Regions from separate parts of the Stenotrophomonas maltophilia genome, predicted to be linked through region 2. Evidence: riboswitches for the same ligand, from Rfam matches in the RefSeq annotation. Region 2 holds a riboswitch; the other holds the start of a gene.
What was found. A riboswitch is a leader RNA that binds a small molecule or an ion and turns the genes downstream of it on or off. The one in region 2 is predicted to bind thiamine pyrophosphate.
Positions count from the first base shown of each region.

Region 1 (7,576 bases), 1.9 Mb from region 2:
ACATGGCGTTCCAGCCGGCACCGGTGCAGAAGCTGATCTCCAAGGAGTACGCGGCGCAGCGTCGCGCGCTGATTTCGATGGACAAGGCGTTGAAGGAAGTGCAGCCGGGCACGCCCAAGCAGCTGGAGGAGGGCGACACGATCTACATGACCGTGGCCGACGCCGACGGCATGATGGTGTCGCTGATCCAGTCCAACTACCGCGGCATGGGCAGTGGCATGGCGCCGCCGGGGCTGGGCTTCATCCTGCAGGATCGTGGCGAGATGTTCGTGCTGCAGAAGAACCATCCCAACGGCTACGCGCCGGGCAAGCGCCCGTTCCAGACCATCATTCCGGCCTTCATCACCAAGGGCGGCAAGCCGTATGCCAGCTTCGGCGTGATGGGGGGCGCGATGCAGCCGCAGGGCCACGCGCAGATCGTGATGAACCTGGTGGACTTCGGGATGAACCTGCAGGAAGCCGGCGATGCACCGCGCATCCAGCATGAAGGCTCAACCGAACCGACCGGCCAGGCCACGGCGATGACCGACGGTGGTGAAGTGAATCTGGAAACCGGCTTCCCGTACGAGACGGTGCGCGCGCTGATGCGCAAGGGGCATCGCATCGTGTTTGCCGACGGCCCGTATGGCGGCTACCAGGCAATCATGCGTGATCCTGAGACCGGGGTTTATTACGGTGCTTCGGAGAGTCGCAAGGATGGGCAGGCGGCGGGGTATTGAGGTTTCCCGGCCATCGGGCTGAGCCCCCTCTGCGGTGATGGCAGTGATATGAGGCTTGGCCGGGCGGGTGGGCTGGTCGGGGGACGCCGTGAATCCGTCCCTGCAGGCTTGGCAGCCGCTTGCTCGTGTGCGCTGTCCTGCGCACACGGCAAGACCGGGGTTGGGCGTCCCGCCCAACCCGCCCGAGGCATGCCTCGGGCCCATGCGGCTGACACCCCAGCCCACCCGCCCGGCCCCTGACAGTTTCCTGCGGCCGCCACCGCAGGAAGAGAAAGAAGAAGATCAAAAGCAAAGACAACAGCAACAGCAACAGCCGCGCGCTGTGGGTTGGGGTCAGATCCGTTTTCCGAAGGAAAGCGGATCCGACCCCTTCTTGTTTTCCGATACACCTCATCCACGCATAGCGTGGAAAACCCACCGTCACACGGAAACTGTCGGGGGTGGGGCGGCGTGGGCTGGCAGGACCGTTGGCGCCATGGATGGCGCCATCGAGCCCCCAGGAATGGGTTTACGGCGTGTCCTGCCAGCCCACACCGCCCCGCCAAACCAGCAGCAACCCAGAGCCGCTTTTGAAGTTGTTGTTGCCGTTGCTTGAAAAAAGCGGTGCAGCCGCAGGCTGCAAAACAACCCTCAATCCCGATCCTGCGCGCGTGCGGCCTCCGCCTGGGTCTCCTCCTGCGCCGCCATCTCGCGCGCGATCCACGCATCGATCATGTGCCGCTGGCGCTGCGCCTGACGTCGCTCACGCGTGTACTCCTGGTCCAGAACCCGGTACAGCGACACCATCACCAGCACCATCAGCAACGCGAACGGCAATGCTGCGATCGTGATCATGCCCTGCAGCGCGTCCAGTCCACCGGCCAGCAGCAACGCCGCTGCGATCAACGCCACCGCAATGCCCCAGGCCAGCTTGCGCTTCAGCGGTGGGTCGCCGGCCTCGTCGGTGGACATGCTGGCCAGCACCAGTACCGCCGAATCGGCCGAGGTTACGAAGAAGATCATCAGCAGTACCAGCGCGATGCACGACAGCAACAGCGGTAGCGGCATGCTGTCGAACAGTGTGAACAGCACCGTCTCGTAGCCATTGCCCAGCGCCTGCACCAGATCGGCGTGGCCGAAGATCTGTGCCCATAGCGCGGTGCCGCCGAACACCGCGAACCAGAAGAAGCCCAGCAGCGTCGGCGCGAGCACTACGCCGATCACGAATTCGCGCACGCTGCGGCCACGCGAGATGCGCGCGATGAACGATCCCACGAACGGTGCCCACGAGATCCACCAGGCCCAGTAGAAGATCGTCCAGTCCGCCACCCAGGTGCTACCGGAAAAAGGCGACATGCGCAGGCTCATCGTCACCAGCTGGTTGAGGTAGGAGCCCAGCGTGGTGGTGAACGTATCGAAGATGAAGCCGGTCGGCCCAAGCACCAGCAGGATGGCTGCCAGCAACGCAGCCAATGCCAGGTTGAAGTTGGACAGCCATTTCACCCCGCGTTCCACGCCACTGGCGGTGGAGGCCATGTACAGCACGAAGGCGACGGCAATGATGGTCATCTGCACCGCGACGGTGGCCTGCACGCTGAAGACGCGTTCGATACCTGCCGCGATCTGGATGGTGCCGAAGCCGAGCGTGGTGGCGACACCAATCGCCGTGGCAACTACGGCAGCGATGTTGACTACCCGACCGATCCAGCCGCGATGGTGACGGCCGATGATCGGTTGCAGCATGTCGCTGACCAGGCCGCGCCCGTTGCGGTTGAACTGGAACCAGGCCATCGCCAGGCCGATCAGCGCATAGATCGCCCACGGATGCAGGCCCCAGTGGAAGAACGCATAGCGCATCGAGGCGCGCGCGGCGTCCATGCTTTGCGGCGCCAGGCCCTCGGGCGGCTTGCTGAAATGCGAGATCGGTTCGGCCGCACCCCAGAACACCAGGCCGATGCCCATGCCGGCAGCGAACAGCATCGACATCCAGCTGGCGCGGGAGAATTCCGGCTCGGCATCTTCACCACCGATGCGCAGGTTGCCGAAGCGACCGAATGCCAAGTACATCAGGAAAGTCAGCGCCAGGAACACGACCAGAAGATAGAGCCAGCCGACACTGCGGACGACATCGGCGAGTACCGACTGCACCACCGTATTGAAGGGGCCCGGTGCAACACCGGCAAGCAGCACCAGAAGCAGAACCAGTGCGATGGAAACGCGAAACACCATGAAGGAGCTTCTCCGATCAAGGGATTGAGGGGAGCGAGCAGAGCTTGCTGCGAGGGGCCGGCGACATGCAGCACAGACCGGGCAGGAGCCGCGAAGGCGGCGAGATAAGCATCGTTCGCGACGACACGATGCGCGTGCACGTTACTGAACGCGATGTCACGGTTCTGTTAACGAATAGCGATTGGGGTCAGATCCGCTTTCCGCAGGAAAGCGGATCTGACCCCGGGAGCAACTCCGGAGGCGGGCGGTCTATGCTCTAATGCGCAGCAAGAAGCGGGGGTACCGGGCCATGTGGCCACGGTTGAGACAGTCCCTTGGAACCTGATCCGGCTCATACCGGCGTAGGGAAGCTTTGCAGTGCAGCCGTGCCCGGACTCCGCCCAAGGACCGTCCGTGCGCGGGCGCAGTGCGCCGCCGCTTCGTCCCTGACCTTCCTGGACGATGCCCGATGAACGCACAGCTCTCCGCCCTGCAGCAACAGGCCCAGCAACTCTCTGAATCCGTGACCCGGCCGATTCCCGGTTCGCGCAAGATCCATGTGCCTGGTTCGCGCCCGGATCTCCTGGTACCGATGCGCGAGATCGCGCTGACCCGCACGCCGACGCTGTTCGGCGGCGAGGAGAATGCGCCGGTAACGGTCTATGACACGTCCGGCCCCTACACCGATCCTGACGTGCATATCGATCTTTCCGCAGGCCTGCCGGCGCTGCGCCGTGGCTGGGTGGAAGAACGGGGGGATACCGAACAGCTCGACGGCCTCAGCTCTTCGTTCGGCCGCGACCGCGAACATGACCCGAAGCTCGATGCGGTGCGTTTCCCCGCACGCAGCCTGCCACGCCGCGCACGTACTGGTGCAAATGTCACCCAGATGCACTACGCGCGGCGCGGCATCATCACGCCGGAAATGGAATTCGTCGCCATCCGCGAGAATCAGCGCCTGGACGCGATCCGCGATGCCGGACTGCTGCAGCAGCACCCGGGCGAAGCGTTCGGTGCTTCGATCCAGAAGATCATCACCCCCGAGTTCGTGCGCGACGAGATTGCCCGTGGTCGTGCGGTGCTGCCCAACAACATCAACCATCCGGAAAGCGAGCCGATGATCATCGGCCGTAACTTCCTCACCAAGATCAACGCCAACATCGGCAACAGCGCCGTGTCTTCCGGCATCGCCGAGGAAGTGGAGAAGCTGGTGTGGGCGATCCGCTGGGGCGGCGACACGGTGATGGATCTGTCCACTGGCAAGCACATCCACGAAACCCGTGAATGGATCATCCGCAACTCGCCGGTGGCGATCGGTACCGTGCCGATCTATCAGGCGCTGGAAAAGGTCGATGGCCGTGCCGAGGCACTGACCTGGGAAATCTTCCGCGACACGCTGATCGAGCAGGCCGAGCAGGGCGTGGACTACTTCACCATCCATGCCGGCGTGCTGCTGCGTTACGTGCCGCTCACCGCCAGGCGCGTTACCGGCATCGTCAGCCGCGGTGGCTCGATCATGGCCAAGTGGTGCCTGGCGCACCACAAGGAGAACTTCCTCTACACGCATTTCGAAGAGATCTGCGAAATCATGAAGGCCTATGACGTGACCTTCTCGCTGGGCGACGGCCTGCGCCCGGGCTGCATTGCCGATGCCAACGACGCGGCACAGTTCGGCGAGCTGGAGACGCTGGGCGAACTGACGAAGATCGCCTGGAAGCACGACGTGCAGACCATGATCGAAGGCCCCGGCCACGTGCCGATGCAGCTGATCAAGGAGAACATGGACAAGCAGCTGCGCGAGTGCGGCGAAGCGCCGTTCTACACGCTGGGTCCGCTGACGACCGACATCGCGCCGGGCTACGACCACATCACCAGCGCGATCGGTGCGGCGATGATCGGCTGGTTCGGTACCGCCATGCTCTGCTACGTGACGCCGAAGGAGCACCTTGGACTGCCCAACCGCCAGGACGTGCGCGACGGCATCATGGCTTACCGCATTGCCGCGCACGCGGCCGACCTGGCCAAGGGGCACCCGGGCGCGCAGGTGCGCGACAACGCGCTGAGCAAGGCGCGCTTCGAGTTCCGCTGGGAGGACCAGTTCCATCTCGGGCTGGATCCGGAGAAGGCCAAGGAATTCCACGACGAGACGCTGCCGAAGGACGCGCACAAGCTGGCCCATTTCTGCTCGATGTGCGGCCCGCACTTCTGTTCGATGAAGATCACCCAGGACGTACGTGACTACGCAGAGGCCGGCATGAAGGAGAAGTCGCAGGAGTTCCGTGCTGCCGGTGCCGAGGTCTACCGCCAGGGATGATGCTGCACCGGTAGCGCCCGGCGGTTCTCCTGGACGGCGCCGCGGTCCAGGAGAACCGCCGGGCGTGGCCCGGCGCGACCCGTTATGCTCCGGCCACTGCCCAGCGGAAAGGACGCCATGCCTGTTGCCTTGACCACCCGCTGGCTGGCAATCGCCCGCCGCCACCCCTCGGCATGGCTGCTGGGGGCCCAGCTGCTGGCGGTCCTGCTGTATCCCGCGCTGGATGACACCGCCGCTGGCCGGGCGGCGCTGGGCATGTTCGGCATGGCGGTGCTCGGCCTGGCGCTGTGGGTGGTCCAGCGCAGCCCGTTGGGAACCTGGCTGGCATTGCTGCTGGCCATTCCCTCGGTGGTGTTCTCGCTGGCTGGGGCGCTTCTGGACCGCAGCGCGCTGCTGACCACGGCACAGCTGCTGGAAAGCCTGCTGTACTTCTATACGGCGGGGGCATTGATCGCCTACATGCTGCAGGACCATCGAGTGACCCGCGACGAGCTGTTCGCGGCCGGGGCAACCTTCACCCTGCTGGCCTGGGCGTTCGCCTTTGCGTTCGCGGTGTGCCAGCAGTGGTATCCAGGCAGTTTCCAGGGTACGACCGCGGGCCCCGAGCGCAGTTGGATGGAGCTGCTTTATCTGAGCTTCAGCTTGTTGTCCGGTGTTGGATTGAGCGACGTCGTGCCGCTGCACCCGCAGGCACGGGCCCTGGTGATGCTCGAACAGTTCGCAGGCGTCATGTATATCGGCCTGGTGGTGTCGCGTCTGGTCGGATTGACCATGCTTCGGCGCATGTGAAAATGAACGCCAGATAAAAATTTCGCGCCCAAAAGGGCGCGAATAGTGATGCAGATTATGTGAATGCGTCGGCGAGAGAGAGCCTGAGTGTCGACCCCGTCATAGGCGGGGTAACCGGCTTAGGCTAATATCCGGGGGCGTTATTGTTTTTGCGGTATGCGCCGATGCTTTGTGCGGAATCTGGCTTTTCGATGACCCTGTCCAGGGACGGTGGGGACGGTATTGCTGGTGAGCCCTGCCCAGGTCCCGTCCCTACTGTATAGCGGAAAATGAACAGCAGCGAACTCACGCCCATCGAGGCCGACCGCGTGCAGGTCGGCGACTGCGTCATTACCTTGTCCTCGCGTGAGGTCGAGGTCGAAGGCGCGCGCCGTCCGCGGAGGCTGACGCCGAAAGCGCTGGGCGTGCTGCGCGTGTTGATGCGGCAGCCGGGGCGCGTGGTTACCCGTGAAGAGCTGTTTGCCGAGGTCTGGCCCGATACGTTGCCGACCAATGACGTGCTGACCCAGGCCGTCACCCAGCTGCGCAAGGCGTTCGCCAACGACGACGACAACAGCCAGGCCTACATCGAAACCATCGCCAAGAGCGGTTATCGGCTGCTGGTGCCGGTGCAGGCGCTGGACGACTTCGAGCCGGTGGCGGAAGTGGAAGCGGTAGCCGTTGCGGACGCGATGCCGTCGCCGGACGGTACCGGCACGATTCCGGCGATGGCCGTGCCGGCAGCGCCTTCACGCCGGCGCGGCTGGCGCCAGCTGCGCCGCCAGCTGTTGTGGGTGCTGGGTGTGATGATGCTGGCCGCGCTGCTGGTCATGGCCACATTGCTGCTCCGGCGTGGGCCGGAGCCGAGCTCACCGGTGGATGCCGCCGTCGAGAACGGCGTGCGGGTGATCGGCAGCCCGCAGCGTCCCTACCGCCTGATCACCGCCACCAGTGGTTTTGAAACCTATCCCACGCTTTCGCCGGATGGCTCCCAGGTTGCCTACGAAGGCGCCAACGAGGACGGCGCCGGTGGTGGCGCGATCAAGGTGCAGACCTCGGGCAATGCGCCGGCCCGGCAGCTGGCGCTGCCGCCGAAGGGAGCCAGTGACCGCTTCCCGAGCTGGTCACCGGACGGGCGCGAGATCGCTTTTGCCCGCTTTGGAGCCGACGGCGGTTGCCAGGTGCTGATCGCCAGCGCGACCGGCGGCGGTGTGCGCCAGGCGACCCGCTGCGACGGAACCGAACTGCTCAGCTTCGACTGGACTCCGGATGGCCGCGGCCTGGTCTTTGGCAGCATGGTGGGCCGCTATGCCCATCGCGGCATCCGTGTGCTCGACCTGGCCAGCGGCCAGTGGCGGGCGTTGGACTATGCGGTCGACCAGGATGATTTTGACTACGCGCCACGCTACTCGCCCGACGGCAAGTGGCTGGTGTTCGTGCGCAATCCGCAGATGGGCGACCTGTGGCGGATGCCGGCCGGGGGCGGCGAGCTGGAGCAGTTGACCAACGAATCGGCCGAACAGCGTGGCTGGGCCTGGCTGGGCGATGGTCGCAGCATCGTGTTCGGCCGGCGCGTGGACAGCGAGGT
Region 1 is NZ_CP037858.1:1,637,482-1,645,057, reverse strand. Features, by position in the region: gene ggt (gamma-glutamyltransferase) at 1-719, shown strand, start outside; gene EZ304_RS07485 (BCCT family transporter) at 1,350-2,927, opposite strand; TPP riboswitch at 3,193-3,293, shown strand; gene thiC (phosphomethylpyrimidine synthase ThiC) at 3,376-5,220, shown strand; gene EZ304_RS07475 (ion channel) at 5,338-6,009, shown strand; gene EZ304_RS07470 (winged helix-turn-helix domain-containing protein) at 6,279-7,576, shown strand, end outside.
Region 1: another riboswitch for thiamine pyrophosphate. It lies ahead of thiC (phosphomethylpyrimidine synthase ThiC); the one in region 2 lies ahead of EZ304_RS19745 (TonB-dependent siderophore receptor).

Region 2 (7,576 bases):
TGGCCGGCAGCGATGCGAACAAGCCCTGGAAGTTCCGTGGCCAGGAATGGACCATCGGCGCACTGGGCGCCTATGACAAGGCCGACGATGTGGATACCCGGCGCAAGCCGCTTGAACATCGCACCGCAGACGGCCGCCTGCTGCTGGCGGTGCCGACCAGCAGCTTCGACCGCGGCATCAGCAGCACCGGCTATGCACTGCTGCTGTTCAACCCCAAGCGCAGCGAAGACGACGTGGACAGCAAGGTCTGGCGCTATGTCGGTTCGGTGCGCACCGGCGAGGACAACAGCGCCGCCTGCGACGAGGGCAACGTGATGCCCTGCACCGACAGCGATGGCGAACTGGCGTTCGCTGCCGACGGCAATGGCCTGCCGCGACTGACCGTGACCTTCAAGGGCACCACCATCGACGCCCCGGGCAAGACCCGTGCGCTGGCTGCCAGCGATGCCGTGCACTACACCTTCGACAGCGCGACCCAGCAGTACATCGCGCCCTGATAGCACCCGCCACACGCGGGTTCCCTGTTGACCGACATGTTCTTGACTCATGGATGAGTCCGGTTGGCGATTCGCGGCACGCGCCGCTCCATCAACCCCGAGGAAGACGTCATGGCACAGCATGACTACAGCAGAAAGGAAGTCCTGGACATCGTCGAGCAGGTCGCCCGGCACAAGGGCATTCCGGTCGATGACTTCATGCGCTTCGCGCACATCGAGACCGGCGGCACCTTCAACGAGCGCGCCCACAACACCTCGTCCGGCGCCAAGGGCCTGTTCCAGTTCGTGCCCGGCTCCGCACGCCAGTATCACCTGACCGGCCACGAGTTCGACCCGACCCGCAACACCGAAGCGGCCGCACAGATGTACCAGGACAACCTGGACTCGATGGCACGCCGCAACGAACGCACCGGCCACCCGTACCTGTCCGGCGGCAGTACGCCGACCGGCCTGGACCTGTACCTGGCCCACCAGCAGGGCAGCGCCGGCTATGGTTCGGTGCAGACCGCGATCGCCACCGGCACCTTCGGCGTGGTCCGCAACGGCCATGGTGAAGAGATCAACATGCGCCGCAACGTACTCAACCAGATCGGCTCCGATGCCAAAGCGCTCACCGGCCACACTCTGGCCGAGATGCGTGGCATGAACGATGGCGACCTGGCGCGCACCTTCTCCAGCTACTACATCCACAAGTACGCGGCGATCAGCATTCCGGAAAAGAACATCGCCCCGCAGACGGTGGCCCCAGGCCAGAGCCAGGGTCAGACCCCGGCAGCGCCGGTGCAGGCCAGCGCCGCCGTGGCAGCCGGTGCAGCCGCGCTGGCGGCGACCGCTTCGGCCGCCGCCGCGCCGAAGCCGGGCATCGAACTGCAGGCCGCCTACGAGGCCGGCGTGAAGTACGACCACGTCAAATACGCCATCAATATTCCGGGCCACGCGCTGCATGTGCCGGGCAAGAGCGGCAAGAACGTGGAACAGGGTTACATCGACTGTTCCGGTTGGGTCGGCACGCTGCAGAACCGGACCATGGATGAGATCAACCAGAAGGCCGGGCATGCGGTCTTCAGCAAGGCCGATCGCATCGACCTGGGCAACCTGGGTTCCGGTGGCATCGTGCGCAAGGCATTCGACCAGTCCGGCGTGCTGCTTGACCGCGACGCGATCCTGAAGCCCGATGCGCTGAAGGAAGGCATGATCATCGGCCTGGATACGGCCAAGACCCGCCACGAGCATTGGAACGGCATCGACCACATCGTGATGGTGGTGCGCGACCCCAACACCGACAAGCTGCTGATCAGCCAGTCCACCGGCAGCAAGGGCGTGCACACCATGCCCATCGAGGATTACCTCAAGCAGGTGAAGGACCACCCGAACTGGAAGCTGTACGCCTCCGACCCGCTGTCCAAGGCGCGCGACCTGCTGGAAAACCGCACCCAGTCGCATGAGCAGACCCAGGGCAAGCCGGCCGCCGAGCACAAGGCCGCTGCCACCCCGCACGCCGAACTGTACAAGCAGGGCGCGCACAGCGAGGGCGTGCGCACAGTGCAGGAGCAACTGGGCCACCTCGGCTACGTCGGTGCCGACGGCAAGCCGCTGATCGAGGATGGCCGCTTCGGCCGCAACACCGACGCGGCGGTGCGCCAGCTGCAGAAGGACAACGGCCTGGTGGCCGACGGCATTGTCGGGGCCAAGACGCTGGAGGCAATCAGGGAAGCCCGCGAGCGCCCGCTGCTGAACGACGAACGGCACCCGCGCAATCCGCTCTTCATCCAGGCAAGCAAGGGGCTGGAACTGATGCCGGCAGGCACCTTCAAGGATCGCCACGCGCTGGAAAGCGCCGCCGCGGCCCTGACCAAGGAGGCGCATGCCGCCGGCCTGCAGCGCATCGACACGGTGGTGCCGAGCCCGAACGGTGAGCGCCTGTTTGCCGTGCAGGGCACGATCGGCGACCCCGCCGCCAGCCGCGTGGCGGTGGAGACCCGTGCAGCCAGCGAGCAGAGCCTGGCGCTCAGCAGCGGTGCCGTGCAGGGCGCGCCGAACGTGCTGCATCAGCAGCAGGACGCCCAGCAGGAGCAGGCCCGGCAGGCACAGAAGGCCATGGGCGTCTGAGCCCGCGGCGCCTTGCAGACCAGGGAAGGGCCGCGCCATGCGCGGCCCTTTCCCTTTCTGCCAGCTGAGCGGCAGCGGCCGCTTTCAGCCTTGCTTCATGCCGCCTGCCGCTAGATGAATGCGCAAGCCGCACGGTGGGCCAGGCAATGTTCCGGCAATGTTGGAACGTCAGCGTGGTCTCCACGGCAGCCGGGGCGCCCGCGCCCTCCCTGCCCAGCGTGGCATGCACCTCACAGGAGAACGAACATGCTCAGTACTTCCACACTCAGCTTCCGTGGTCTGGCGATGGCCCTGGCACTGGTGGCCGGTGTTGCCGTGGTCAGCGATGCCAGCGCGATGTCGAGGAAGGACAAGCGCACCCTGGTCGGCGCCGTGGTCGGTGGCGTGGCCGGCAACCTGCTCTCCAACGGTGATCCCGCTGCCACTGTCGGCGGTGCCGTGGCCGGCGGCGCGATCGGCAACCTGACCACGTCCGACCGCCGCGACCGTCGCTATTACGACAACCGTTACTACGACAACCGCTACGACCGCCGCTACGATCGTGGCTATTACCGCAGCGGCTACTACGACCGTGGCGACGACCGTCGCTGGCAGCGCCAGCGCTACTACGACAACCGCTACTACAACGACCGCGGCCGCCATCGCGGCTGGTAAGCGGCGCGACGGCATCATCGCAGCTGATGCAGGCACGGGCGGGTCGATGACCCGCCCGTTTGCGTTGGCCGCGCGCATGGCGTTGAATGCGCAGCCTTGGATGTGACTTTCCCCACTGGGGCTGCGGCATGACTTCTTCCTCCCACCGCGTGCAGGGCCTCAACAACGACGAGGTCGCTGCCGACTGGCCGCCGATCAGCGCGGCGGACATTGCGTGGCTGAGTGCGCGTTACCCGCAGCTGGACGAGCACAGCCATCCCCGCTGGCACAGCCCGCGACCGCTGTCGGCCGCCGCCATCGTCGACGGCGTGGACGGCGCGGTGTTCGTCAAGCGCCATCACCACAGCGTGCGCAGCGCGGCCTGCCTGGAAGAAGAGCACCGCTTCATCGCCCATCTCGCCGCAGCGGGCGTACCGGTGGTGCAGGTGCTGCCGGCGACCGATGGCCGCACTGCGGTCGAACACGGCGAATGGACCCTCGAGCTGCATGCGATCGGCGTCGGCGAGGACCTGTACCGCGATGCCGTGTCGTGGTCGCTGCTGACCGACGTCGCGCAGGCCCGCGAGGCCGGGCGTGCACTCGCGCAGCTGCACTGTGCTGCGGCCAGCCACCACGCGCCCCAGCGCAGCACCCATGTGCTGGTCGCGCGCGACGATCTGATCCGTGCCGACGATCCGATCGCGGCCATCAAGGCAGGGCTGCACGAGCGCCCCGGGCTGGCCCGCTATCTCGCGCGCATTCCATGGGAAGCGCAGCTGCGGCGCGACGTGCTGCCGTGGCATGCCGGCCTGGCCCAGCGCCTGCGCGACGAGCCACGGTTGTGGGCGCACAACGACTGGCATGTCTCCAACCTGCTGTGGCGCGATGGGCAGATCAGTACCGTGCTGGATTTCGGCCTGGCCTCACCCACCAGCGCGCTGTTCGACCTCGCCACGGCGATCGAGCGCAACGCGGTGGCGTGGCTGGAACTGGAGCACGGCATGGAAGCGGTGCGCATCGATATCGCGCTGGCCCTGCTCGACGGCTATCGCCAGGTGCTGCCGCTGTCGGCGGCACGCGTGCGCCTGCTGGCCGACCTGCTGCCGATGGTCCATTTCGACTTCGCACTGTCCGAAGTGGAGTACTTCGAGGGCGTCACCGGCTCGACCGCCAATGCCGACGTAGCGTGGCAGCCCTTCATGCTGGGGCATCCGGCATGGTTCCACAGCGCGCCGGGACAGGCACTGCTGCAGGCGCTGCACGCGGCAGCCTGAAGGGCACCGGCTCGCAAATCCGTACCATTTGTAGTGAAATGGTCACCTGAAGCGGGGGTGCCTGGATCTGCCAGGCTGAGAGAGTCCCTTGGAACCTGATCCGGTTTGCACCGGCGTAGGGAGCTTTGAGCCGCAGCCACACCCCCATCATGGGCCGGTGCACCTGCGCGCCGTCGCTTCGTCTCCCTTGTTGTCCGAAGACGAACCGAATGAACCGCTGCCTGCGCCCCACCCTGCTCTCCCTCGCCCTCTGCGCCGCGCTGCCGCTGCACGCCAGCGACGCCGAAGCGTCCCCCGATGCGGCTGCCACCAGCGCCGAACGCTCGCCGACCGAACTGGCAGCAGTGCGCGTGCAGGCCGGCAAACCGAAGGCCGATACCTCGCGCGTGAATGCCTTCGGTGGTGGTTCCTGGAAGGACATGCCGGCCTCGGTGAACGTGCTCGAGCGTGACTACCTCGACCGCCGCCAGGTGCGTTCGCTGTCCGAGCTGGCCAGCAACGATGCCTCACTGGGCGATGCCTACGCGCCGGTGGGCTACTACCAGAACATCGCCATCCGTGGCTTCGCCCTGGACGCCGCCACCGGCTACCGCTTCAACGGCCTGTCCATCGCCGGCGAACAGCGCCTGGCGCTGGAGAATGTGCAGTCGGTGGAAATCCTCAAGGGCGAAGCCGGCCTGGCCGCAGGCGTGATGGCACCGGGCGGCATCATCAACTACATCGGCAAGCGCCCGGCCGAGGTACGCACTGCCACGCTCGGCACCGATTCGGAAGGCTCGCGCTACGTCGCCGTCGATGTCGGCCACTGGATCACCCCGCGTTTCGGCCTGCGCCTGAATGCCGCGTGGGATTCCAGCAACTCCTATGTCGAGCACGCCGATGGCCGCCGCAATTTCTACTCGTTGGCCGCCGACTGGCTGATCGGCGAGCGCGGCAAGCTGGAAGTGGATGCCAACTACCAGACCAGCTCGCAGCGTTCGGTGTCGGGTTACCAGCTGCTGGGCGCGCGCGACCTGCCGCGCGGCGTCGACCGCGAGCACCTGCTCGGCTACCAGCCGTGGCAGCGCCCGGTGGATATCGCCAGCACCAACATCACCGCCCTGCACACCTATGATTTCAACGACGCCTGGCAGTCGCGCGTGTCGGTGGGCCACAGCCGGTCGGTGATCGATGACAACGTCGCCTTCGCCTATGGCTGCTACTACGCCACGCAGTGCGCCGATGGCAGCGTGCCGGGCAACTACTTCGCGCCCAATGGCGACTACGACGTCTACGACTACCGCAGCCCGGACGACACCCGCCGCAACCAGCAGGCGCGTGCCGAACTGCGTGGCCGCTTCGAGACCGGCAACGTCGGCCATGAGCTGACCCTCGGTGCCGACTACTTCCGCCGCACCGTGGACAAGCGCCCGAGCGTCAACGAGTACGTCGGCACCAGCAACATCCACGACGCACCGGTGCAGGTGTTCGTGCCGTCGCCGAAGATGCCGGGGCCGTCCGCACGGCGCCTGGACAGCCGCCAGACCGCGTTCTTCGCGCTGGACCGGATGAGCTTCGGTGACGACTGGCAGTGGCTGGCCGGCGGCCGCTTCGTGCGCCTGGACGAGCGCGCCTACGACAAGCGCGGCACCCCGCAGCGCCACAGCCGTCTGTCGCGCTTCCTGCCGCAGACCGCCGTGGTGTGGAAGGCCACCGACCAGCTCAACGCCTATGCCAGCTACGTGCGCGGCATTTCGCTGGGCCAGGAAGCGCCGTTCTGGACCAGCAACGCCGATACCTTCCTGCCATCGGTGCAGTCCCGGCAGCTGGAAGTGGGCGTGAAGTACGTGCCGGTCGAAGCACTGACGCTGGGCGCGGCGGTGTTCCGCATTTCGCAGCCGTACCAGTACGCCAAGCCCGACAACAGCGACGTCGGCTACACCTTCGTTGAGGAAGGCACGCAGACCCACACCGGCCTGGAGCTGACCGCCAACGGCCAGCTGACCGATGCGCTGCAGATCGTGGCCAGCGCCAGCGTGCTGCAGGCGCGCGCGCGCGACACCGGCACACCGGCCTATGAAGGCCATCAACTGGTGAACGTGCCGAAGGTGCGCGCCAGCGTGCACGTGGCCTATGCGCTGCCGTTCGTGCAGGGCCTGGATGTGACCGGTGGCTGGCGCTATGCCGGTGCCAACGTGGCCCGCGCCGACGGTGGCGTGCGCGCGCCCGACTACTCGGTGTTCGACGCGGGCCTGCGTTTCCAGCATCGCCTGCACGAGCGCGCGGTGACCTGGAACCTGTCGGTGGACAACGTGTTCAACCGCTTCTACTGGCGCGATACCGGCAGCAGCGGCGGTGACTACTACCTGCTCCCCGGCGCACCGCGACAGGCCCGCCTGTCGGTGACGTTCGCGCTGTGAGCGGCGTGATGCTGGAGTGGACCGCCGCGCTGTGCAGCATCCTCGGCGTTTGGCTGATGGCCAAGCGCCGGCTGGTGGCGTGGCCGGTCGGCCTGCTGTCGGTGACGCTGTACGGGCTGGTGTTCGCCGAGGCCAAGCTGTACTCGGACACCCTGCTGCAGGTCGCCTTCGGTGGCTTCCTGGTCTATGGCTGGCTCAACTGGCGCCAGCATGCTGCCGATGAAGGCAGCATCCGCATCGTGCCGTTGGCGCGCGGCAAGCTGCTGCGCGACCTGGCCATCGGCCTGTGCGGTGGCGTGGCGTTGGGAGCCGGCATGCACACCTTCACCGACGCTGCGCTGCCGTGGCTGGACGCGATGCTGACCGCACTGAGCCTGGTTGGCCAGTGGTGGCAGGCACGCCGCCACGTGGCCTGCTGGTGGGTGTGGATCGCGGTGGACGTGGTCTACGTCGGCGCCTACCTGTTCAAGTCGCTGCACGTGACCGCCGCGCTGTACGTGTTCTTCCTCGGCCTGGCCGTGTTCGGCCTGCGCGCATGGAGCGCCGCCGCGCGCGAGCCGCAGGTGGCAACGCAGTAGAGCCACGCCATGCGTGGCTGAGGAACACCGGTAGTCGCCAACCGTGGTTGGCGCGCGCCTACCGACCACGGTCGGTTACCATGCAC
Region 2 is NZ_CP037858.1:4,267,539-4,275,114, forward strand. Features, by position in the region: gene EZ304_RS19725 (hypothetical protein) at 1-497, shown strand, start outside; gene EZ304_RS19730 (peptidoglycan-binding domain-containing protein) at 609-2,606, shown strand; gene EZ304_RS19735 (glycine zipper 2TM domain-containing protein) at 2,853-3,260, shown strand; gene EZ304_RS19740 (phosphotransferase enzyme family protein) at 3,389-4,513, shown strand; TPP riboswitch at 4,557-4,652, shown strand; gene EZ304_RS19745 (TonB-dependent siderophore receptor) at 4,723-6,912, shown strand; gene pnuC (nicotinamide riboside transporter PnuC) at 6,921-7,490, shown strand.